DNA from 3 places in the Paenibacillus sp. J22R3 genome. Region 1 is predicted to be linked to each of the others. Evidence: riboswitches for the same ligand, from Rfam matches in the RefSeq annotation. Region 1 holds a riboswitch; each other region holds the start of a gene.
What was found. A riboswitch is a leader RNA that binds a small molecule or an ion and turns the genes downstream of it on or off. The one in region 1 is predicted to bind cyclic di-GMP.
Positions count from the first base shown of each region.

Region 2: another riboswitch for cyclic di-GMP. It lies ahead of AC0YN4_RS09750 (methyl-accepting chemotaxis protein); the one in region 1 lies ahead of AC0YN4_RS10245 (putative bifunctional diguanylate cyclase/phosphodiesterase).
Region 3: another riboswitch for cyclic di-GMP. It lies ahead of AC0YN4_RS16340 (PilZ domain-containing protein); the one in region 1 lies ahead of AC0YN4_RS10245 (putative bifunctional diguanylate cyclase/phosphodiesterase).

Region 1 is NZ_JBWDNS010000002.1:450,147-457,917, forward strand. It holds gene AC0YN4_RS10245 (putative bifunctional diguanylate cyclase/phosphodiesterase) at 1-2,043, opposite strand, end outside; cyclic di-GMP riboswitch class I at 2,163-2,264, opposite strand; gene AC0YN4_RS10250 (GntR family transcriptional regulator) at 2,521-3,669, shown strand; gene AC0YN4_RS10255 (AraC family transcriptional regulator) at 3,688-6,036, shown strand; gene AC0YN4_RS10260 (ABC transporter permease) at 6,255-7,190, shown strand; gene AC0YN4_RS10265 (carbohydrate ABC transporter permease) at 7,206-7,771, shown strand, end outside.
Region 2 is NZ_JBWDNS010000002.1:323,757-331,527, forward strand. It holds gene AC0YN4_RS09730 (SDR family NAD(P)-dependent oxidoreductase) at 1-238, shown strand, start outside; gene dgoD (galactonate dehydratase) at 297-1,430, shown strand; gene AC0YN4_RS09740 (acyl-CoA thioesterase) at 1,762-2,151, shown strand; gene fumC (class II fumarate hydratase) at 2,361-3,740, shown strand; cyclic di-GMP riboswitch class I at 3,848-3,939, shown strand; gene AC0YN4_RS09750 (methyl-accepting chemotaxis protein) at 4,014-5,549, shown strand; gene AC0YN4_RS09755 (aldolase catalytic domain-containing protein) at 5,656-6,621, shown strand; gene AC0YN4_RS09760 (hypothetical protein) at 6,829-7,443, shown strand; gene AC0YN4_RS09765 (MMPL family transporter) at 7,512-7,771, opposite strand, start outside.
Region 3 is NZ_JBWDNS010000003.1:331,769-339,539, forward strand. It holds gene AC0YN4_RS16325 (hypothetical protein) at 9-371, opposite strand; gene AC0YN4_RS16330 (MazG nucleotide pyrophosphohydrolase domain-containing protein) at 466-756, opposite strand; gene AC0YN4_RS16335 (O-antigen ligase family protein) at 917-3,013, opposite strand; gene AC0YN4_RS16340 (PilZ domain-containing protein) at 3,165-3,878, opposite strand; cyclic di-GMP riboswitch class I at 4,008-4,111, opposite strand; gene AC0YN4_RS16345 (HD-GYP domain-containing protein) at 4,143-5,225, opposite strand; gene AC0YN4_RS16350 (GGDEF domain-containing protein) at 5,262-5,948, opposite strand; gene AC0YN4_RS16355 (histidine kinase N-terminal 7TM domain-containing diguanylate cyclase) at 5,961-7,685, opposite strand; gene AC0YN4_RS16360 (class I SAM-dependent methyltransferase) at 7,771-7,771, opposite strand, start outside.

The DNA.
Region 1 (7,771 bases):
AGCCATACCAATGATCGCCGTGACGATTGCCAGATCATCTTGATTGTGACCAATATTGCGAATGAAGCATTTGTCCATCTTAAGGGTGTCCACGGGAAAAAGGCGCAGATAGCTAAGCGATGAGTATCCGGTTCCGAAGTCATCAATCGAAATAGCAACGCCGAGCGCCTTCATTTCATGCAGCTTCTCAATAAGCGGGGCTTCGAAATTCGATGAAGCAACGCTCTCTGTAATTTCAAGTTCAATGAGCCGTGGTTCAACCGCAGTGGAGAGCAGGATCGCCTTCAGCATATCAATCAGGTTGTCCTGTTTGAATTGGCGAACCGATAAGTTCACGGACACCGGCAAAGGAGACAAGCCCGCTTGCTTCCAAGCATTGATTTGATTACATACCTGCCGTATGACCCACTCTCCTATCGGAACAATAAGCCCTGTTTCTTCCGCAAGCGGAATAAATTCAGCCGGAGGAACGGCGCCGAACTTGGGATGCGTCCAACGAAGGAGAGCCTCGAAGCCGTTCAAACTGCCAGCTTGCAAATCCTTCTTGCCCTGATAGAGCAAATGCAGCTCTCCCTGCTGCAGTGCTTTGCGCAAGTCCTGCTCCAGCATCATTTTCCGTAAATTAACTTCGTTCATCTCATTACTATAGAAGGCGTAGTTGTTTCTTCCCCGCCTCTTAGCCGCATACATAGCCGCATCTGCGAGAATCAGAAGCGTATCGGCATCCTTCCCGTCTTTGGGATACATAGCGATTCCGATGCTTGTCGTAACGATGATTTCTTGACCTCTGAGAATAAAAGGTTCAGAGAGCCGCTCCAGCAGAGGGCCAACAAGCGTCCCCACCGTTTCAGCATCGATATTCGGCAGCAGGATGACAAACTCGTCGCCGGCAAGTCTGGCCGCAAATGCAGCTGGCTGCAGCGATGCCTGAAGCCGTTTCGCGAAGCTCTTGAGCAGACGGTCCCCCAGTGGATGACCGAATGTGTCGTTGATGGATTTGAACCTGTCCATATCAAGGAACAGGAGAGCGAAGCTGCATGGTTTGTGTACCGCATACCGGAGCTCTGCATCGAGCTTCGTTATTAATTGATAGCGGTTGGGAAGATCAGTCAGTTGATCGTGATAGGCCATATAGTTGATGGTTTCACGAGCCTTCTTCGTTTCCGTTATATTTCGGAAGTTTGATAGGATCGCGGGCTGATTGTGAAATAGAATCGAGATGGAATTGGTTTCAACGTCGATCACTTCACCGTTTAGCTTGTAAATGCAGAGCTCCGCGTGATTAACGGCAGTGTGGCCCTCTATGAGGTCGGTTGATTTGGTTCGCATCATCTCGTGATACTCCGGCAATGCGATGTCAAACACATTGACGCCGACTAACTCATCCAGATGCTGTGCGCCTAACATCGTTAGCCCTGATCGATTCATGTGAACGATTTTATAGTCGATCTGTACAATATTAGCTTCGGGAGACAGCTCGAAAATTTGCCGGTACCGATTCTCGTTATCCAGCGCTTTCTTCTCGCTTCGCTGCGCATGTGCGATGATTCGGCGTCCAATGATGCAAACGCTGACACAGGTGATACAGCTCATGGTGAACAAGGTGAATTGAACAATTTGGTAGAGCAGATCCGTTGCGAGCATATAGGGGTTGAATAATTGATGGGTGATGAGTACAAGGATGCCATATCCACTTGCCATTAGTGTCACAAAGCGGTCCAGATAGATGAGGGAGAGAAGCGCAAAGAGGAAAACCACGGTGCCGGAGTTTGATGTTGGGATAAACCACATGACGATGAAGCAGAGCAGGAACGAATAGGCTGAAATAATGACTTTTCCTTTGAGCGTTTGATAGGTTTGTCGGTAAATGAAGTAGAGCACAACGCCAAGCGGGATAACGGAAGCGACGAATCGAATAAAGACTTGAAAGGTAATTAGCTCAAGTGCAAGAACGGTTACATATATGGGAATAGAAGACAGAATAAGGAATATTAATGTGTATGTCAGAAGCTTAGAACTAAACTGCTCGTAAGGGGTTGCCAAGCCGTACACATCCTTTCTACGTCAAATAGGTATACAAAAATCCTCGGGCTCGAAGCAAGATGGCGGTAACAGACCGATACGCATCTTCCCGCTTGGAGAACCAAGGTCAGCAGATTAACTTCGGCAGTCTGGCTGTCGTATCTCATCGCATTTATAGGAGAATAGACTTAGACCCATTGACTTTGCGTCCCCTGCTTTCGTAGGGTTTGCCTGCGAAAAATGATTCAGTTTTGACGAATAATGTAGGAATTTAGCGCTATTTCTATTTTCCATAATATCTCAAACTAGCGAATGAGTCTCTGGAACCTATTTAAAAGGATAGAGTTGGTATTTATAGGTGATATTGATGTCTTAGTTGCGTAAGTGAAGGACTAAAGGTTCATAAAAGTAGGCCTATATACATGTGGTTCATCAATTTCAGACTCTGGATTGACACAGATGATACACATATCATATAGTCAAGCTAATCTAGCAGAGATGAAGGTGAATAGGCTGACTATATTCCCGTATCACCGGATTAAGGAAGATATTCGAAAGCGCATACATGCTGGAGAGTGGAGGGACACTTCACGCCTGCCTTCCAGCCGGAATTTGGCGGAGTCCTATCAATCCAGCGTTAATACAATAGAGAAGGCGATTAAGGAATTGTGTGGGGAAGGGCTTCTGACACGAGATAATCGCCGAGGTACATATTTGGCAGATGGAGGGCTCTTGTCTCAGCCGACCAGTCGAATAAGGAGCGGGAATGGGAACGGGAGCGGACTCATTGCTGCATCGGTTATCGGTATCGATAATCCGCTATGGGGAGCCGCTCTGCGCGGGATCGAGGATGTGCTTCAGCCGAAGGGCTATCAGCTCATGAGCAGCAGCGATAATCGCAGCCTAGATAAGCTGGAGTCATTCGTTGCGAGCGCGATTGCAAGGCGAGTGGAGGGGATTATTCTGAGTCCGATTCACGGCGGCCAGGACGAGCCTCGCAGTCGGCAGATCTACGAGGAGTTAGCGGGTTGCGGCATTCCGGTCATTTTTCTGGATAGGCGCGTATGGGACACCGATATTCCTTTTGTGACGAGCGATAACGCTTCAGGCGCGTATTCGCTTACGAAATTGCTGCTTGCCAAGGGACATCGGCGGATTGCATTCGTACGCAATTCGGACCTCAGCACGTTCTATGAACGGCTGCTTGGCATGAGACAAGCGTTTATTGAAGCAGGCGTTTCTTTTGAAGCTGAATACGACTTATGCATCCCGACTCGGTTCGAGAATTTCGAGAGCGAGTTCGAAGACTTTGTTGCTCGGCTTGCGAATGCACTGGAGATGACGCGGTACACGGCTGTATTTGCAGCGAATGATCAGATTGCCGAGGCTGCGCTCGCTGCACTTGAGCGGCTTGGCAAGCGTGTCCCGGACGAGATGTCCTTTGTTACTTATGATGCGCAGGGGTTGAACGGGAAACTCCAACTAGATATTACAGGTGCGAACCAGCCTTTCTATGATATGGGACGAAGTGCTGCCCTTCAGTTATTGCACGCGGCAGAAGGCAAGCAGCCGATTGCGGTTGCCGGGCATATATGCAAAGCGGACATTCATTACGGCAGTTCGGTTTGGGAAGCAAAGATTGAATAACAAGGGTGGTACTTGCTTATGAGCTTCATTCGTCTGTTTCAAGAGAAGAAATATTTGCTGCGCATATTCTTGTGGATCACCAGCATTATTTTGCTAATCGTCGTTTCGTTCTCCACGCTTGTGTATGTGAATGTAGAGAAGAAGGTGTTCAAGAGCGAATACGAGAACAGCCAGAAGGTACTCTCGCAGATGAAATACAACATCGATTATCTCGATACGATGATTCGCAATATTACCCTCTCCACCTATGGCAGCAACGACGTGAAGGCGCTTATGTATTTGAACGATGAGGAAACGTACGAGCATTTGAATGTCATTAATAAACTAAACGCGACGATTGTGGCGAACAATCCATTCATTCAGTCCATCTACATCTATAACAATCATAAGAAACTATATTACTCGACATATGGCGATTTGTATCATAAGGACGCAGAGCTCGATAAAGTATTGCAAAGCTATACGAACATTCCGGTGCTCCGTGCAATCGTGCGACGCAGTGCGGAAGCCGCTGATCAAGGCGCAGCCGGAGCTGCTGCGAATACGGTATTAAGCTATGTGATGTATGAGACGACGGATCGCGATAACCGTATGGATGGCGCCATCATTCTGAACATAAAGCTGGACTGGCTCGTCGATAACATCCGTGCGATTAACCGGATTGAGGCCGGCGCGCGAAGTGAGCTCTACATCTTGGACAGCGGCAATGGGCTGATTGAGACCGATCCGGGTAATCCGGTACAAACCTCAACATTCGCGAATACGATTAGGCAAGCTTATGTGGACCAGGCGGGCAGCTCAGAAGGCTTGGCTGCGCAGCCGTCAGGTTTCTTTAATCAAAGCATTGGCGGCGAGAAATATATCATCTCGTATATTCGTCTGGAGAAGACCGGCTGGACACTGCTTGATGCGAAGCCTTACAAAGAGGCGTATGCGAACTTGAAGCAGCTGCTGGATACGATTCTGCTCATTACATTGGCGATCTTTGCCGGTGCGCTGCTGCTGACCTTGTCGGTTTCAAGAGGGATCTACAAGCCGGTCAGAAGGCTGATGGAACAGACCTCACGCGGCGGATCTGTGGCTCCGGGAGCTAAGGATGAATTCTCCTATTTGACCGAGGTGTATCAGAAATCAAGAGAGCAGCTGTACGAGTATCATCTGGAGAAAAACAATAATACCGGCATTATGAAATTGTATTTTCTCAAACGTTTGCTTGTCGACAGCTTCAGTATGAGCGGCACGGCATTCGGGGAGGCGCTGCATTCGCTCCATCCTGCGTTGTCGCAGGAGAAGCCGTTTCTGCTTTGCGTGCTGCGTATCGACAACTATAAGCTGTTCATGACGAAGAGCTTGGTTGAGCGAGAGCTTCTGCGCTTCGCAATCGCCAACATAACGACAGAGGTGATTAGCAGGTCATTCGCTCAGCAAACCGTAGATATGAAGGATGATTCGTTCACGATCCTTCTCAATATTGATTCTGCGCCGCAGCCAGAGATGGTTAAGGAGCTGCTGTCGGAAGCGCAGCATTACATTAAAGAGCATTACAAAATTTCCTTCTCTGTCGCCATCAGCGAGCCGATTGAACACTATCAAGCGATTGCGGCGTCGTACAGTCACACCTTCACGAACAGCTCCTATCGTTATGTGCGAGGCCATATGGCGATTATCACGCAAGCTGAGATCGATGAGCAGACGAGCAGTATTGATATGGAGCAGGTGATGGAGCTTACAGGCAAGTTCATCGAGGTTGTCAAGAAGGGCGATCCCGTGCGAACGGAAGAGAAATTCCGCGAGCTGTTCCGTTATATCCGCAAGCTGGAGTACAGCGATATTATGCTTGTCAGCATGCAGGTTGTGCATCATTTGAAGAAAGCTGTGTACGAAATGAACCGTTCCCTCAAGGAGCCGATTCATATTCATGCGAAGCTGCTGAATCGGGAGCTGTATGAGGAGGAGACGGCAGAGCAGTTCGAGGAGCAGCTGCTTGAAGCGGTTCAGACGATGACGAGTGAGCGCAAATCAGCTGCCGAGGAAGGCAATCAGGTAGCTGCAGATACGATCAAGGCTTTCATCGATTCGAATTATTTCGACTCTTCCCTCTCGGCGACCGATATTTCGGGCATGATGCGACTCTCCGCCTATAAGCTGAGCAAGATATCGAAGGAGCATTTCGGCATGTCGATACCGGAGTACATCAATCAAGTCCGGCTGACGAAAGCGGTGGAGTGGATGGAGAACTCGAAGCTGAGCATTCAAGAAATCATGCGCCGAGTGGGCATTGAGAATGAAAGCTATTTCTATAAATTGTTCAAGGCGAAGTTCGGCATGACGCCGCGTGAGTATATTGCCGGGCGGGGGAAAGGGTAGTCGTGAGTCGGAACATTCGCGTCACAGATTTAGAAAGGCCGCCGATCCCAGTATCGGCGGCCTTTTTTTGTTTTTGTACAGTGGATTTTCGGCAAATTTGAAAATCGTACAGTGCTTTTTTGACGCTGCAAAAATGAGCAGTTTCGCCGATGCCCCCGTGGGCCGTATGCTCAGAATCGTAAACAACGAAATCGCAAAACGGCACAAAGGAGGAGCACATGAGCAGAGGAATCACTTCGGTATTCAAGAAGGAATGGAAGCATTTCACGAAAGGCAGAAGCTTATTCATGATCAGCCTGCCTGCGATCATCGTCGTCTTTATTTTCTATTACCTGCCGCTCTTTGGCATCGTGATCGCATTTAAAGACATCAATTATGCCGATGGCATTTGGGGCAGCGCCTGGTCGGGCTTAAACAATTTTAAGTTCTTCTTTAACTCCCAGGATGCGATGCGGATAACGCGAAACACGCTACTGTTGAATGGGGTATTCATCGTCGTCGGGACGATCTGCTCCGTTATTGTTGGACTGCTGATGGCAGAAATGGGCAGAAAGCTCGTGAAAATTTTTCAAACGATCCTGTTCTTCCCTTACTTTCTCTCGTGGGTCGTCGTCGGGTTTGTCACCTACATTCTGCTTAATCCAACTTACGGCGTCATCAATAAAATTGTCGAACAATTCCACGGCACGGCCATTGATTGGTATGGCAATCCGTCCTATTGGCCGCTCATTCTTACGCTGACTTACCTGTGGAAGAACGTCGGTTACACCGCGATTATTTTCTTCACCGGCTTGCTCGCGATTGATTCGAGTTATTATGAAGCCGCTTCGATTGACGGAGCTTCTCGTTTACAGCAGATTCGCAACATCTCGATTCCACTAATTACACCGCTCATTACGATGCTGACAATGTTGAATATCGGCCGTATTTTCTACTCCGACTTCGGCTTGTTCTACTTCATACCGAGGGACGCAGGGATGCTCTACTCAACAACAGACGTCATGGACACGTATGTGTACCGATCGCTGCGCGTCGTCGGGGATCTCGGAATGGCCTCAGCAGCAAGCTTGTATCAGGCTGTTGTCGGACTCATCTTAGTGCTGACAACGAATCTGCTCGTTCGAAAATACAGCAAGGACAACGCGTTGTTCTAATGGAGGTGAGCGCAAATGCACGCAGCTAAAGCGGGCAGACTAGGCGGCAACAATGTAGGGATCGTACTGGTTCTGACCCTGCTGTCGATTCTGATTATTTTTCCATTGCTGTACGTGGTATCGGTCTCGCTCTCCTATGACGCCGACATTGCCAGGTACGGTTACCAGCTCATTCCGAAGCGGTTTACGTTTACCGCCTACTCTTATTTGCTTCAGAATTCGAAGCTGCTGCTGCAATCGTATTTCATTACGATTGTCGTCACGGTACTTGGAACCGCAATCGCTCTGCTTCTTACGTCTTCGATTGCTTATGTCATGACGCGCAAGGATTACAGGTACAGCAAAGCAACCACATTCTTCGTCTTCTTCACGCTTCTCTTTAATGCGGGACTAGTGCCTTCGTACATGATCATGACGAATGTGCTGCATCTGCAGGATACGATCTGGGCTTTGATCCTTCCCTATGGCGTCAGTGCTTGGTTCGCGATGCTGATGAAGGGATTTATGCAAGGGCTGCCGTTTGAAATTATTGAATCCGCGAAAATCGATGGCGCAACGGAGCCCGGCATTTTCGTGCGAAT
Region 2 (7,771 bases), 130 kb from region 1:
TGTCGGCATCGCGCCGGGCTACACGAAGAACGGTTGGGGCGATGGCAATGAGCGCGTTCAGAAGATCATCGAATCGGTCTCATCACGTATCCCAATGGGACGATTCTGTACGCCGGCGGAAGTAGGCGAAGCGGCTGTATTTCTGGCTTCGGACAGCGCGGGTTATATGACAGGAACGACTATGTTTATGGATGGCGGCGCATTGCTCCCGGTATGGGCAGAGAAGGGGAACGGGTAACGGAGAGTTGCTCAATGCTCGATGAAACCAGTATAGGACGTAAAGGAGATCGAAAGCTGTGAAAATAACTGATTTGAAGCTCTATCATGTGAAACCTCGCTGGTTGTTTCTGAAGATTGAGACCGATGAAGGCATAGTTGGCTGGGGCGAGCCAATCGTCGAAGGTCGTGCTCTTACCGTGGCGACAGCCATTGAAGAGTTGAAGCGTTACTTGATCGGCGAAGATCCGCTTCGTATTGAGCATCACTGGCAAATCATGTACCGGGGCACGTTCTATCGCGGCGGCCCTGTCCTCGTGAGCGCGATAAGCGGGATCGAGCAGGCGCTGTGGGATATTAAAGGCAAGTTCTACAACATGCCTGTCTATGAAATGCTCGGCGGCAGAGTGCGCGATAAAATCCGCATGTACTGTCACTGCCACGGTGAAACACCGGAAGCGTTCGCAGCCAACGCTAAGCGTAGAGTAGAAGCTGGCTTCAACGCCATTAAAACAGGTGTAGACGCACCGGTACGGCATGTGGATTCGCTGGCTTTCGTGGAGAGCCAAGTGAACAAGTTCATTGCAGCCCGCGAAGCTGTGGGCAGCGGTGTCGACATTGCGATCGACTTTCACGGTCGGGTCAGCCCGGCTATGGCGATTCGCCTTGCCGCGGCACTCGAACCCTATTATCCGATGTTTATTGAAGAGCCTTGCTTGCCTGAGAATGTGGACTCCCTCCTGCGCATAGCACAATCGACAAGCATTCCGATCGCAACGGGCGAGCGGTTGTTTACACGGTGGGGCTTCCGCGAAGCGTTGGAGAAAGGCGCAGTAGCAATCGTTCAGCCGGACCTATGCCATGCAGGCGGAATCTTCGAAGGACGCAAAATCGCCGCAATGGCGGAAACGTACTACGCTTCCATCGCACCGCATAATCCGCTTGGACCGATTTCGCTTGCGGCCTGCTTGCAGCTCGATGCTTGTACGCCGAACTTCTTGATCCAAGAGCATCCGTCTATGGCGGAGAAGTGGGACCTTGGAGAAGGCTACTTGAAGAAGCCGTTTGAAGTTATCGATGGTCACGTCGCTATCCCGCAGGGGCCTGGCCTCGGTATCGAAATTAATGAAGAAGCGCTCATTGAACGCGGCTACGCAGGCGACTGGGATACACCTCGTCTGGCGTACGACGATGGCTCGTTCGCAGAGTGGTAAAATGATAGGCCGTTCTCTCCGGTAGGTTCGGAGAGAGCGGTCTTCTTGCTGTTTTGCATGGTGAATGATAGAGAAGCTTAATGGTTAGTTTGAAAACTTGAGAGTTCGATATTTCGACTCTCAGCGCCGTGTATCGGCATATTTTCTGCGCTGAGAGTTCGTTTTCTGCACTCTCAGCGTCTAGCGCGGGGAGCGGAATATTGCCTTTTCATGACTAGTTGATTTGGCACTCTCCACTCGCTTTGACAAGCATACTCTCGCCCGCTAACATGAAGGCAACTAGGCCTGATCTGTACAAGGCGGCTGCAACAACGGAGGAGTGTGTGGATCGATGCAAGCGAATCTGGAGCTAATCGTCCGTTCAACGGAAATCGATGTGAACGGGCATGTGAACAATGCCAAGTACTTGGAATATCTCGAATGGGGACGGGAAGCATGGTATGAGCAGGCGGGCTTGCACTATGATGTGTTACTTGCGATGGGTGTTCAGACGGTAACGGTCAATATCAATATCAACTATCGCAAGGAATGCAGGCAAGGCGATCGGTTGACGGTTACAACATCGCCGGAGCGGGCCGGGCGTAGCAGCTATGTGCTCAATCAGGAGATCGTGAACGAGAAAGGCGAGCTATGCGGGGACGCGGTCGTTACTTGTGTGACGATGGATTCCAACACGCGCAAGAGCCGGGAGCTGCCTCCGGAACTAAGAGGTCAGTTTTAAATGTTGCGATAGAATGCAACTTCGCCCCTGGATCAGCCAATGACACGGAATCGCAGTTGCGAGGTTTCAGACAGAAGCCGTATTGCAAGCCCGCAAATAGGCAATCATGGGAAAGAGGCGATGCATGCTCGTAGATGCATCGCCTCTTTCATAGGGTATATAGAGAGTAAGCCGAAACAGAAATAATCCGTAATGAGGAGGTAGTCGCGATGAGCGATTTTCGCATGGAGAAGGATTCTATGGGTGAGATACAGGTTGAGGCGCACCGGCTGTGGGGAGCGCAAACGGAGCGCAGTCTGCACAATTTTCGAATCGGTACGGAGAAGATGCCGCGCGAGTTAATTACCGCTTTCGCTTATCTGAAGAAAGCAGCAGCAACCGTGAACGGAAGCTTGGGGAAGTTGGATACCCTTAAATCAGAAGCGATTGCGGCTGCAGCGGATGAGGTGATTGCAGGAAAGTGGCAGGATGAGTTTCCGCTTGCTGTATGGCAGACCGGGAGCGGCACGCAGTCCAACATGAACGTCAATGAAGTGATAGCAAGACGTTCGGCGCAGCTGCTCCGGGAGAAGGGGCAAGAAGCAGCCGTTCATCCCAACGATGATGTCAACCGCTCGCAGAGCTCCAACGATACATTCCCCACCGCGATGCATATCGCCGCGCTGATTGCGGTAGAGGACCTCGTCCTGCCGGCGATTGCGCAGCTGAAATCCACACTCGAGCAGAAGAGTGCTAGCTTCATGGAGGTCATCAAAATCGGCCGCACCCATCTGCAGGATGCCACACCGCTTACGCTCGGCCAGGAAATCAGCGGCTGGGTTCGGATGCTGGAGAAAGGGGAGCGTAATATCAGAGCAAGCCGCGAGGAGCTGCGTGAGCTTGCCATCGGAGGCACAGCCGTGGGAACGGGGCTGAATGCCCCGCAGGGCTTTAGCGAGAAGGTGTCGGCGGAGATCAGCCGCCTCACAGGCAAGAACTTCATCAGCGCGCCGAACAAATTTCACGCGCTGACGAGCCACGACGAGATCGTCTTCGTACACGGCGCAATTAAAGCGCTCGCCGCGGACTTAATGAAGATCGCGAACGACGTGCGCTGGCTCGCAAGCGGACCTCGCTGCGGGATTGGCGAGATTCGTATCCCGGAGAACGAGCCGGGCAGCTCCATTATGCCGGGGAAGGTCAACCCAACGCAGTGTGAGGCGCTGACGATGGTCGTCTGTCAGATCATGGGCAATGACGCGGCAATCGGCTTCGCGGCCAGTCAGGGAAACTTCGAGCTGAATGTGTTTAAGCCTGTCATCATTCACAATTTCCTGCAGTCGACCCGTATTCTCAGCGACGCGATTCGCTCCTTCGATGAGCATTGTGCGGTCGGCATTGAGCCGAATCGGGAAGCCATCGCTCGGCATCTAAACGAGTCGTTGATGCTCGTCACGGCGCTGAATCCTCATATCGGCTATGAGAATGCGGCGGCCATTGCCAAGTCCGCTCACAAGGAGGGCCTGACGCTTCGCGAGGCTGCCATTCGCAGTGGGCTTATTACGGCAGCCAAGTTCGACGAAGTGGTGAGAGCAGAAGAGATGATCTGACAAATTCGACAAAACAATACAAATTACGCTATGTACAAACAGGGCTTTCCCCTCATATAATTAACCCTGTTAACAGTACCATGACCATAGTATCCGACTACTTCTTCATATGATAATGGCAAACCAACGGAAACGTTGGGACGCAAAGCCTAGGCCTAAAGCATCGCAATTCAGATGCCATGGTGGACAGGTTACCGAGTGAAAAGGAGTCCATCCTTAACGCGGGTGGACTCTTTTTATATGTATACATATATGGGGAGGTAGGCAAGTTGTATGCTTAGAGAGAAAAACCGTGTCATGTTATTCATTTCTACAATTATTGTGCTATTATCGCTTCTGGTACACGCATTCGATTGGCTCGGTTTCTCCATGCATCATGATCATCAAACGGACATGAATGGTTCTACGTTCCACACTTTCCTTAAGCAAACGTTCTTGGCATTACCGATTATTTTCTTACTGCTTGCCGGGATTTGCATGCGGTTGCAGAAGGAGCAGCAGTCCGTTCCGCTTCTATTGACACTGTCGCTTACCTTCAGCAGCATATCGATCATCTCAGGCGGCAACGGCATGGTGGAATATCATTTCTCCATCTTTATGGTACTCGCTATTATTTTGTACTACGACCTCATCGCAATGCTTCTCATCAGCACCGTTATCTTCGCACTTCAGCATGTACTCGGCTTCTTAATCTTCCCAGACCTTGTCTACGGAACCCGTGATTACTCACTTGCCATGGTCTCCATTCACATCGTATTTGTCGTCTTGTTTATCGGCGCGGTTACCTATCAAATTGTGACGCGCAGAGCATTCATCCTCGCGTTGGAATCGGCCCAACAGCAGAAGATTCAAGCAGCGGTCAAACAAATTATTGAAAATGTGACGGAAACGTCGGACCAAGTGCTCATGAATTCCAAAGAGCTCAGCTGCAATGCGGCTACGCTTAATCTCTTGGCAGGGGATATTGTACAAACGATGCATAAGGTTGATGCCACGGCGCATTTGCAGGAGCATGGCGCACAGACAGGCAAGAGGGTCATCGGAGAGATGCTCCGAGACATCCATACCATTGCCGAAACGTCTGCTACGGTGTCAACTTTCTCCAGTGAGGTAGCGACGGAGGCCGATAACGGGAATGAGGCCATACAGAAGGCTGTCAGGCAGATGACATCGATGAGCAATGCCGTCCAAGAGTCCGCAACCAAAGTAAAGCTGCTCGGTCAGCGTTCGCAAGAAATAGATGACATTACAAGCTTAATTGCAGACATCGCTTCACAAACCAGTCTGCTGGCACTGAATGCGGCGATTGAAGCGGCGCGGGCCGGCGAGCATGGACGTGGGTTTACCGTCGTATCTAATGAAGTGCGCAAGCTGTCTGAACAAACAACTGCCTCTGCCCAGAGAATCGCTGAGCTTGTTCAAGACATTCAGGCTAATAACCGTGCTTCTATCCATTCCATGGATCAAGTCATTGAAGAGGTTGCATCAGGCAACCAAGCCGTATGTGATGCGGGAGCCGCATTCGAACGGATCATGCGATCCATCAAAACCGTCGCAGAGCAAATTCATTATATTTCCGGTGCCTCTCAGCAAATGACAGCAAGCACGAAGCAGTTCAGCGTCAACATTGAGGAAATCTCCCGAATGTCCGTTGAATTAACAGGCAGCGTCAAGACGGTTACGGGCAGCTCGAATGAGCAGCATCAGCTTATTTCCAGATCGTCGGAGCTTGCGACAATGCTGGAGAAATTAAGCGATAAATTGGATCAAACGATGGTCAGCACGAGGAAATCGTTCCGCGCCATTTAATCCGAAGAGTCCTGCAATTCTGACAAAAATGACTTTGCGTTCATAGCCAATATCAAGTATTATGAGTAGAAAAGACAAGATCTGGCTAAAAAGGAGACACAATGCTATGAATGCTTCGAAAAAAAGTCATTGTAAAATCGTCGACTGCACGATCCGCGACGGCGGGCTCGTCAATAACTGGGATTTCAGCGTTGAGTTCGTTCAGCATCTATACAACTCGCTGAATGAAGCTGGCGTCGAGTATATGGAAATCGGGTACAAAAACTCTCCGAAGCTGCTCAAAGGCGCTGAAGATGCGGGGCCATGGCGCTTCCTGGACGACGACTTCCTTCGTAAAGTCATCCCGCAGAAGCTGAATACGAAGCTCTCTGCACTTGTCGATATCGGACGGGTAGATGAGAACGATATTCTTCCACGCGAAGAGAGCATGCTCGATTTGATTCGCGTTGCCTGCTACATTCAAGACGTGCCGAAGGCGCTGGAGCTGGTTAACGTATTCAACTCGCGCGGCTACGAAACAACCTTGAACATTATGGCACTCTCCAACGTAATGGAGAACCAGCTGCTTGAAGCATTCGAATTGATCGAAGCAAGTGTAGTCGACGTCGTGTACGTCGTTGACTCCTATGGCAGCTTGGCGCCGAATGACTTCAATTATTTGGTCAGCAAATTCCAGAAGTACCTGCCAAGCAAACGTCTTGGTGTGCATACGCACAACAATATGCAGCTTGCTTTCGCCAATACGCTTATTTCGGTTGAGAAAGGCGTCGAGTTCCTGGATGCTTCCGTATACGGTATGGGCCGCGCGGCCGGCAACTGCCCAACGGAACTGCTTGTCGCACATCTGAAGAACACGAAGTACAATGTGCGTCCGGTTCTGGATATGATCGAGAAGTACATGATTCCGCTTCGTGAAAAAGAAGAGTGGGGCTATATTATTCCTTATATGATTACAGGCATGTTCGATGAGCATCCTCGTTCCGCAATGGCGCTTCGGAATTCCGATGACAAAGATAAGTCGGTTGATTTCTACGATAAGCTGACTACGCCTGAAGTATTGCACAGCAAATAAGTTCTTCAATAATGAACGAGCTCCCAGACCTTAGCGGTTCGGGAGCTTGTTTGCTAAGGAGGATCGTCGCCGTCGCCGAACTTCATCCGCGCGGATTGTAAGGATAAATAGGCATATTCTCATTGAATTTTCGAAGGGCATCTATTACAATAGAGTCCACTCATGCAAGTGATTGGCGTTACGAACTGTTGAAGGAGTGGATGCGGCTTGAAGAAATCATTAGCGCTAATCATCGAACAATTGGAATCGCGTCAGACCATGCAAGCCCTGTCTCCGAAAGGGGTATGGGATGCTGCACTCGATCAAGAAATAGCCGCTTTGCCTCTAATTACTGTCGGAACTCCGAAATCCGCTCAACCCGCGCTCATTGCGCTCAAGGCCGGCTTGCATCTGCTTAACGAGAGCTTGGACGCGTCGCATGAACAATCCCAAGAGATTGAAGACGACCCGACAGGCTGCTATTGGCATGGTATCATGCACCGGATGGAGGGTGATTACTCCAATGCGAACTACTGGTTCAGCAATGCAGGCGCCCATCCGGCGATGGAGAGCTTGCAGACACGAGTAGCGGATTGGCTGCAGAACAGCGTCGTATTAGGCGATTTGCAGGAAGGCACCATTCGCGATTCGCTGCAGGTAATGAAACGCCAAGTGCGCTGGCAAGCTTCGGCACTCACAGGCATGATTGCGCTTCAAGAGAGCGGGACGATCTCGGAAGAAGCCAGGAGCGCGATTGAATATGTGCAGCATATGGAGCTTATGGAGCTGTTTGCTTATACGCATCAAGCAGCCAAACGTGCTGTAGCCGAATCTTCGATATAAATAAAGCAAAAGCTGTATCCGCCACCTTCGAAAGGAGCGGATACAGCTTTTTTTATCGGAAGCCTGATTTATTCAGAGGTTTGCTCTTTGTATCTTGGGCTATTCCCTTCTTCTTGGGCCTTCGCTGCTTCTGATTGAGAGGTTGCTCTTTGGCGGAAAGGCCACCAGTTGGCTTCACCGAAGAGATTAGCCAAAGCAGGAATGACAAGGCCCATAAAGACAGTCGCATACAGAATCAGACCAATGACGATGCCTGCACCGATCTGCAGGAGCGTATTCACGCCGGACATCATAAGTGCAGCGAACGTGCCGCCCATGATGACCGCTG
Region 3 (7,771 bases), on a different contig from region 1:
AATCCGGCTTAGCCAATGATGGCATAGGTTTGAACACCGGAAGGAATGGTACGTGTACGAAACAGAACACCGTTCGAATTAAAGGTGCGGATCGTATAAGTCACGTTCGTTAATGTGGTGATGTTGTTAAAGCGAACAACGCCGAACGAGTCGAAGAAAGCAGTGGCGACGACTTGGTTGTTCCGGAACAAACGAGCGAAGAAGCCGGTTGTAAGGAAAGGAACGCCGTTCTGAGCGACCCAAACAACAGAGAGTCGACTGAACGTAGGTCCTGTCAACGTGGTTTCATTTAACGTTTTGGGCACAGATGTGCGGATGACTTTGCCGGAGCTTGGCATATTATATTTCGGTCTTACGCGTGATATTGCCATAAGCATCACTCCTTTCGGGGGTTGCTTACAGCTTATGCCGAGCCTGACGAGGAAGAGTGGACAATCCTCACGGGTGATGAGCCTGTTTTGTAGATTAAGCCCACGTGCGCGTGTTATTAATCTGCATCTTCTCCTTGAAGGCTTGCTCCATATCGATACCCAGCATATTCGCCAAATCGAAGATATTCCAAACCACATCATACATCTCGTGGCCCAGGTTCGCTTTACGTTCCGCATCCGGATGGAAGGAGACGGACAGCACTTCTTTAGCCAGCTCGCCGACTTCGGTCATTAAATACAACATCCTCTGCTCGATGGAGCTCTGGTCGAACCCTTGGAGCGCGCTCCATTCTTTTACATACTGTTGAAATTCGGCTGTATTCATATTCTATGTTCCTTTCTACATATGGGATTGTGCACGATGAAGATTAGTAAGGAGCAAGATGGAAAATAGTAATGAGCAAGGCGCAAAATAGTAATAAGCAAGACACAAAATAGTAATAAGCAAGACGCAAAATAGTAATAAGCAAGACGATAGAGATCGCTTAGCTCGCCGCCGGGCCGAGCTGCTTGAGCAGCAGGCGGCTTTGATCCGCCGCTGCCTGGGACGCTGCCGTGACGGCAAACTTGCGGCCGTTCACGCCGGGGTTGTTCTTCTGCGCCTCATACGCTTCGAAGAAGGTAACGGCCGTCTGCGCGGCCAGCCTTGCATCCGCGAGGCGCGAAGCAGCTCGCATGCCATCCGCGAGCTGCGCCATCGTGACGACCGCGTCCGTCTGCTTCTCGCGGTCGTAACGATCATAGTGCAAGGCGAGGCGCCAATACGCCGCCGCGCCGTGCACATCGCTCTGCTCGGCTGCAGCTGCGCCGAGCGCCCACAAGAGCGGCACGGACTGCGGCTCATAACGCAGTCCGGCCGCCAGCAGCACCGCCCGTTCCGGCGGCGGTGCCAAAGCTGCAAGCTCGAGTCGAATCCGCGTCCAATACGGATTCAACTCGAGCGCCGCGCGAAGCGCGGCTGTTTGCGCAGCAGCACTGCGAGCGGCTGACACAGCCGCCTCGCGGTACTGCACGGCACGGTCGAACCGAACGCTGAGCACAGCAGCGGCGGTTAGACCTACCGCGGCCGCGACAAGCAGCGCGGTCCGCAGCGATCGCAGCAGCGGCGCCGCAAGCATGGCGCGCCTTCCTTCCGCCATGCTCTCACCGGAGTAGTAGACTACCAAGCTGAGCAGCAAGAGCCAATAATACCCGAAGGACATATCGAAATCCACTGCCGCATGCAGTAGCAGCACACTAATAGGCAGCAGGCCGATCCGATTCGATTGCCACACTTGCCGCAGCAGGAAGAACAGGACCATGGCACAAACCAACAGCCCGACAATGCCAAGATCGAGCGCAATTTCGATGTAACCGCTATGTACTTCATTTCCTACATAAGGGGCTGTCTGTACTTGTGTAAACAGCATGCGCCACGTATCGCCGCCTCGTCCGAAGAACAGTGCTTCTTTCATGAGCAGCCACGCATCCTGATAGAATAACCCCCGTGCGCCGGCCGTCTGGTACCCGCCGCTCAACCGTCCTTGAATGACCGCCGGAAGCAGCATGATCATGCCAAGTAAACCTACAAGCCAGCATCCCCATGCGATCCGGCTAAGCAGCTGCTCTCTTCCTCTTGCCAGCGTCCACTGCAAACCTATAAATCCGGCAAGCGCAGCCACGCAGATAATCAGCAATAGCACGGTTTCTTGTGAAGTCGCACCATGCAGCGCAAACTGGGCATCCACGCCCGCAGCTGTACTTGCATTACCGCTTCGCAAACCTGCTTGAACGACAGCCCGATACGCAGCCCCTCCGCCAATCAAAGCCCAGCCGCTATAGATAAGCCATGCTATGCGCTCTTTACCTCGAAGCATCAGAAGTCCGCCGAACCATACAAACGCGGTTACAAGCCACGCTCCCCTTGATTCGGTCAGGAGCAGTGCCAGGACAGCCGGCACTACCGCTGCCGCAGCCCCTATGAACGATAATGCAGCAGCCCTAGATCGAATTAGCAAGAGCAAGTAGAACAGGAGATACGCTCCTGCAACAGCGCCTAGGAAATTTGGATATTGCATGAACCCGGACAAGCGCGCTCCAACAGCGGACAGCCTTACATCACCGGTAGTCATGATGATCTCAGGGAACGTGATCCATCCCATCCAACCCGCAATCGCACCAGCGATTACGAAAGCGCCTGAACTTTGAATCGCTGCAGAAAGCCATCTCAAACGCTGCTGCCGCACAGCCGTGTCGGAGCTGGTACAGAACCAGCTGTACAATGTAATGGCAAAAGCCGCATTGGCCATCCATCGCAATGCCTCCTCGAGGCTGCCAAGCGTGGATGCCGGTCGATGAAACAGGGCAATCCCGTATAACATCGCCATCGCAAGCAGGCCGTAGATTGATAAAGGCACGTGCTGGCTGAACCGTCTGTCCTCTTTCCGAGAATGAACAATCGAACCCGCACCAATGACGAGTATACATACGACCATGATGATCCATTCCCACCGATAAAAGATCGTATCAAAGAACATCCCGTTGCGATAAGCCGAACAAGCCAGTATAATTGCCACGGCTAGCGCAGCCAGTCCACTTCGCATAACCACTTCCCCTTTTGCTCAAACCCCATCTGATTTACGTTATTTTTCCAATTGTACCATAATTGACGGTCCGACTATAAAAAAGAAGACGCTGCCGGATCACCATCATCCGTTCAAACGCCTTCTTATATATGCAACGCTGAAATCGCGTTTATCTGCCCTTCTTAGCCGTTAATTTCTCCTGCTTAAGCTTGAAATAGGCTTCAATTTGCATACGCAGCAAATAAGCTCGAAGCGCCCGCTGCTGCTGCTCATCTAACTCTTGAAAGCGAGCTCCGTAAAACTTCCATTCATTTCCATTATCCTTACGGATAATTTCAACCTTACAATCCAGTTTAAAGCCCAGTGATAAGCTCACTTCGAGAGTATCACCTTGCGCAAGCGTCGGTGGGCTCATCAAGGAAAACCCTATACCGGTGTCGCTTATATTTCTAAGCTCTATATCGAAGCTGTCTGTAGCTTCAATCGTCATTTTATTCCCTTTGGAGCCTTCAACCTCTTGCGAATACGTACGCGATATCGTGCCTCTTGCCTCAATATCAATTCGCGGCGATTCCCGTTTCTCATCAAGTCCCGTTAGCGAGCGAGCTGGGAAAATAACCGCAATAGAACCTTCCGCCTTCGCAATAATCGTCGATTGCAGCCGGTGAATGCCGACCGGTGAATAGACGGTTAAACTAACCGGTTCACCGAGCTCGAAGTTCTTGAATTCCGTCAGTTCGATTTCCATCATTTCGCCTTCTGCATGGGCAAGCACCCCTGTGGCAACATAACCTTCTTTCTCGACCATCGTACGGCTGTGGAGCAGTGCTTTCATGGTAAAGGTAGGTTTACTTGATCCGATTCGTTCATTTAAGCCTGACATTTACTTTTCCCCCTTCACATATGAAGAAACGCTCCCGCAACGACAGTACGGCGCTATAAAACAGAAAAAGCGCTTCCTCATGTAATACTGGAGCCGCTTCCGGAACCGCGAGATATCTCGGGTGTTCATTTCGGCAGTCAGGCTGTCATTTGTTCGCTTACATAATGAAGAGCGGACATTTAGACCCTTTAACTTTGCGTCCTTACCTTTCGATAAGTTTGCCAGTATCGATGATATGCAGTTGTCAGCAGAATGCTAACCTACCTACAGTTCTTTCACGATCATTAGTTTATGTTGGTCTTTGAGGTCGATCTGATAAGCTGTAGCAGGCGCTGTTCCGTCAGGCTCTCGGATGATCCGAACCGTTGGACGATGAACCGCGAGCGGGTCGTTCAAAGCAACGACGGCAATTTGCCCCGAACTGAGCAGTACCGTTGTTGCAACCGGATAAATGGATATATGCTTACAGAAAATTTTGATCAATTCTAAATCAAAATAGGTGTTTCCAGCAGCGAACAGAAACTCGATCGCTTCCGATGGCGTATAGCGTTTGCGATGCGGCCTTGGAGAAGTAAGCGCATCGTATACATCTGCGATCGCCACGATTTGAGCGTATTCATGAATAGCCTCCCGCTTAAGCTTGCGCGGATAACCTGTCCCATCATATCGCTCGTGATGCTGCAGCGCGCAATGTGCCGAGAGTAAACTAATATCATGCTGCGCTCTGATGATGTTGAAGCCATCCTCGGTATGCTTCTCCATGAGCGCCCGCTCGCTTGGCGTCAATACAGTCGTCTTCGTCAAAATCTCTTTCGGCAGCCGTGTCATGCCGATATCGAACAACATCGCACCCATGCCAAGCTCTTCGAGCTGCGTTCGGTTATACCCTCTGGCTAACCCCATAATGCCTGCAAGTATCGTGACATTCAAGGAATGGTGGAACAAGTAGCTGTCCGCCACGTGAATGTTCGTCAAGCTGACCATAACATCTTCACGTCTAATGAGATCCTGCATAATGTCGCCGAATACCTTACGGAAGGTGCGGCCAAGCTCAGGGGCAATCGTTCGCCCTTTCGTAACTTGTTGATCCATAAGCGTATTCATCGTCTTGTAAATCGTATCCGATGCCGCTTTGTGCGTGCTGTCTTGAATAGCCGTAGTTGGCTCCAAACCCTCTGTCAGGGGATCATCAATGAAAAGCATGTCGATGCCTAAACCAACCAATCTGTCGATAAATCGTTGATTTAACTCCACACCGGCGCCAAGCAATATGTTCCCATTCTCCTGCAAAATAGGGCGAGCTAACTTTTCTCCCGGCTGAACGGAGTTGATGTGAACTTTTCTCATCGGTGTTTATTCCCGCCTTTACCGCTTGCTCCCGGATTAAGCTTGTAAAGCTGTCGGTTCGGTCAACTGCGCTTTACGGACATATTTCTCTGCGTACATTCGTTTGTCCGCAGTTTGCAGCAGCTGGCCAATCTCCATACCGTGTTCCGGAAACGAAGCATGTCCAACCGAAACTGACAATCGTAATCCGGTTCGCAATGAAATGCTAAAGAGCTGTTCGTGAATGAGCTTTACGATTCGATCTATTCCTTTGTCATCTGCATAGGGACAAATAAGGATGAATTCATCGCCGCCCCAGCGGCCGATAATTTCACCGTAGGTTGCGCATTCCGTAAGTGTTCTTGCAATCAACGCAAGCGCGGTATCCCCTTGGTTATGGCCCATACGGTCGTTGACTTCTTTGAAATCATTGACATCGAGCAGCATGACCGTCATTTTCTTCCGATTACGCTTTGCTTTAGTCGCCAGCTTCTTGAAATTAGCCTCGATGAACCTGCGATTATACAATCCTGTTAAACTGTCTAGAATAGAAGCTTCCTTCAATCGATCGTATTTGAGTCCTAAGAAATAGCCAATAGGCAGGGCTGCCGCTGCAAATGCAGCGGTACCGATTAGAACAGCGAGAGGCGTAGGTGTCTTACTTGCAAGTAGGCATAAACTCGCTGCAGCTAGTGTTGTTCCACATGATGCCACACACGCTGTAAGACGTCCGTTACGCGACATTCGCAGTCCTCCTTATAAATTCACTACCCGATTACGACCATTGTCTTTGGCTCTATACAATGCGGAATCCACCTTCGAGAACAAGTCTCTAATATAACCTTTGACGTCCTCAATCTGAAGCTCGGACTGTTCTTCCACCACAAGCATTCCCATGCTGATTGTTACAGATACCGGCGAGCGCCCGCGACCTATGGCAATCTCGTTGTTCTGAACAACCTCACGAATACGCTGAGCGAGCATGTCTGCTTGTTCTTTATTCGTATGAGGCAAATAGACCGTAAACTCTTCCCCGCCATAGCGTGCCAATATATCTGTTCTTCTTAATGCGCCACGAACGGCATCGGCCGTTCTCCGAATGACTTCGTCACCGATCACATGACCGTAAGTATCGTTTACGAGCTTGAACAAATCGATATCAAACAATAGGAGCGCAAACGGAATCTTGTAACGAACATTCGTCAGTACCTCATGCTCTAACTGCTGCATCAGAAATCTACGGTTAAAGCAGCCTGTCAGACTGTCTGTAATCGCCATCTGTTCCAGCTTACGATTCGCTTGAAACAGCTCGTCCTGCATAAAGATGAGTGCACGGTTGCGCTCTTGCATCGAAGCATACTGCTCCTGCGACTTGAAGATAAGCGACTTAAGCTCGGAAATTTCTTGAAACGTGATGACCTTGCCGATCCTGCCTTTATTAACAATGATCGGCCCGACATGCAGGGAGAAGTACTGCTTGTGCGAGTCATCCTGTTCAATCATGATTTCGGTCTGGATTCGCTGAGAAGGGTCCGTCCTATACGCGTGCAGAAACTCTTCTTCATTCACTTTGTCAATATTGCACCAAGTGAGCAGTTCCTCCATATGGAGCGTTTCGCCGATAACAATTTGAAGACGCGGGCTGACAATCCGGTTCATCTCAATGACATTGTCATGCTCATCCAGCACGATAATGCCTACAGACAACGTATCCATCACATCCTGCTGCGCGATCTTAACCAAGTCGAGCGAACGATGCTTCTTCAAGGAGAATACGAAATACAAATCAGACAACACGATGCCAAGCGACGTAAGGCCGGGAATAACCGGCAGCCAAGGATCAAGAATGACGTTAACTACTAAATCCATTAATGGAAACGCCATCATAATAAATATGCCCGTGAGTGCGTTGGCGATTCGTACTCGATCCTGTGACAGCTTGCGTGAACGGTACGCCTTCAGCAAGATCCGTACCGTATACACGTAATACGAAATTAACACACCTACCATGATCCAGAAGATAGGCCCATAGACCCTCTCATCATACGTATTATCCACCGTGGTAGCGAAGGCATCCCACGGATTCCATAACACGCCGATCGAGATAAGAACGGATGGCAGCAGCATGTATACGAGCGTTGTGCGACTCGGCCGGTAGTTGACGTTTACCAGAAATTTCGTAAATAGAAGCCACCCGAAGCCAAGCATCGATAAACCAACAAAGGAAATATTAATGTATATAATCTGGAGGTGTGGTTGATCCGTTGTGTGGATGCCGACTTGACCGAGTGGCCAAATCATCATGAAGAAGTGAAATAATAGATAGACCTTATGCTGCGTTGTGATCACATTAAATGCAAATACATAGATGAAAATGGTGAACAAAAAAAGAAATAGGCTCAAGTCCAGCCCTGTCATTAGTCCCATTCGCTTCACCCAAATCACAATCAAATTGTTAAACGTATCAAAGAATTGGGACAATCTACTTAGAAGTAACTATATTCTACCATACTGTTTATTTATTCGACAATAAAGTTGTTACCTTTATTGACATGAACAACAAATAT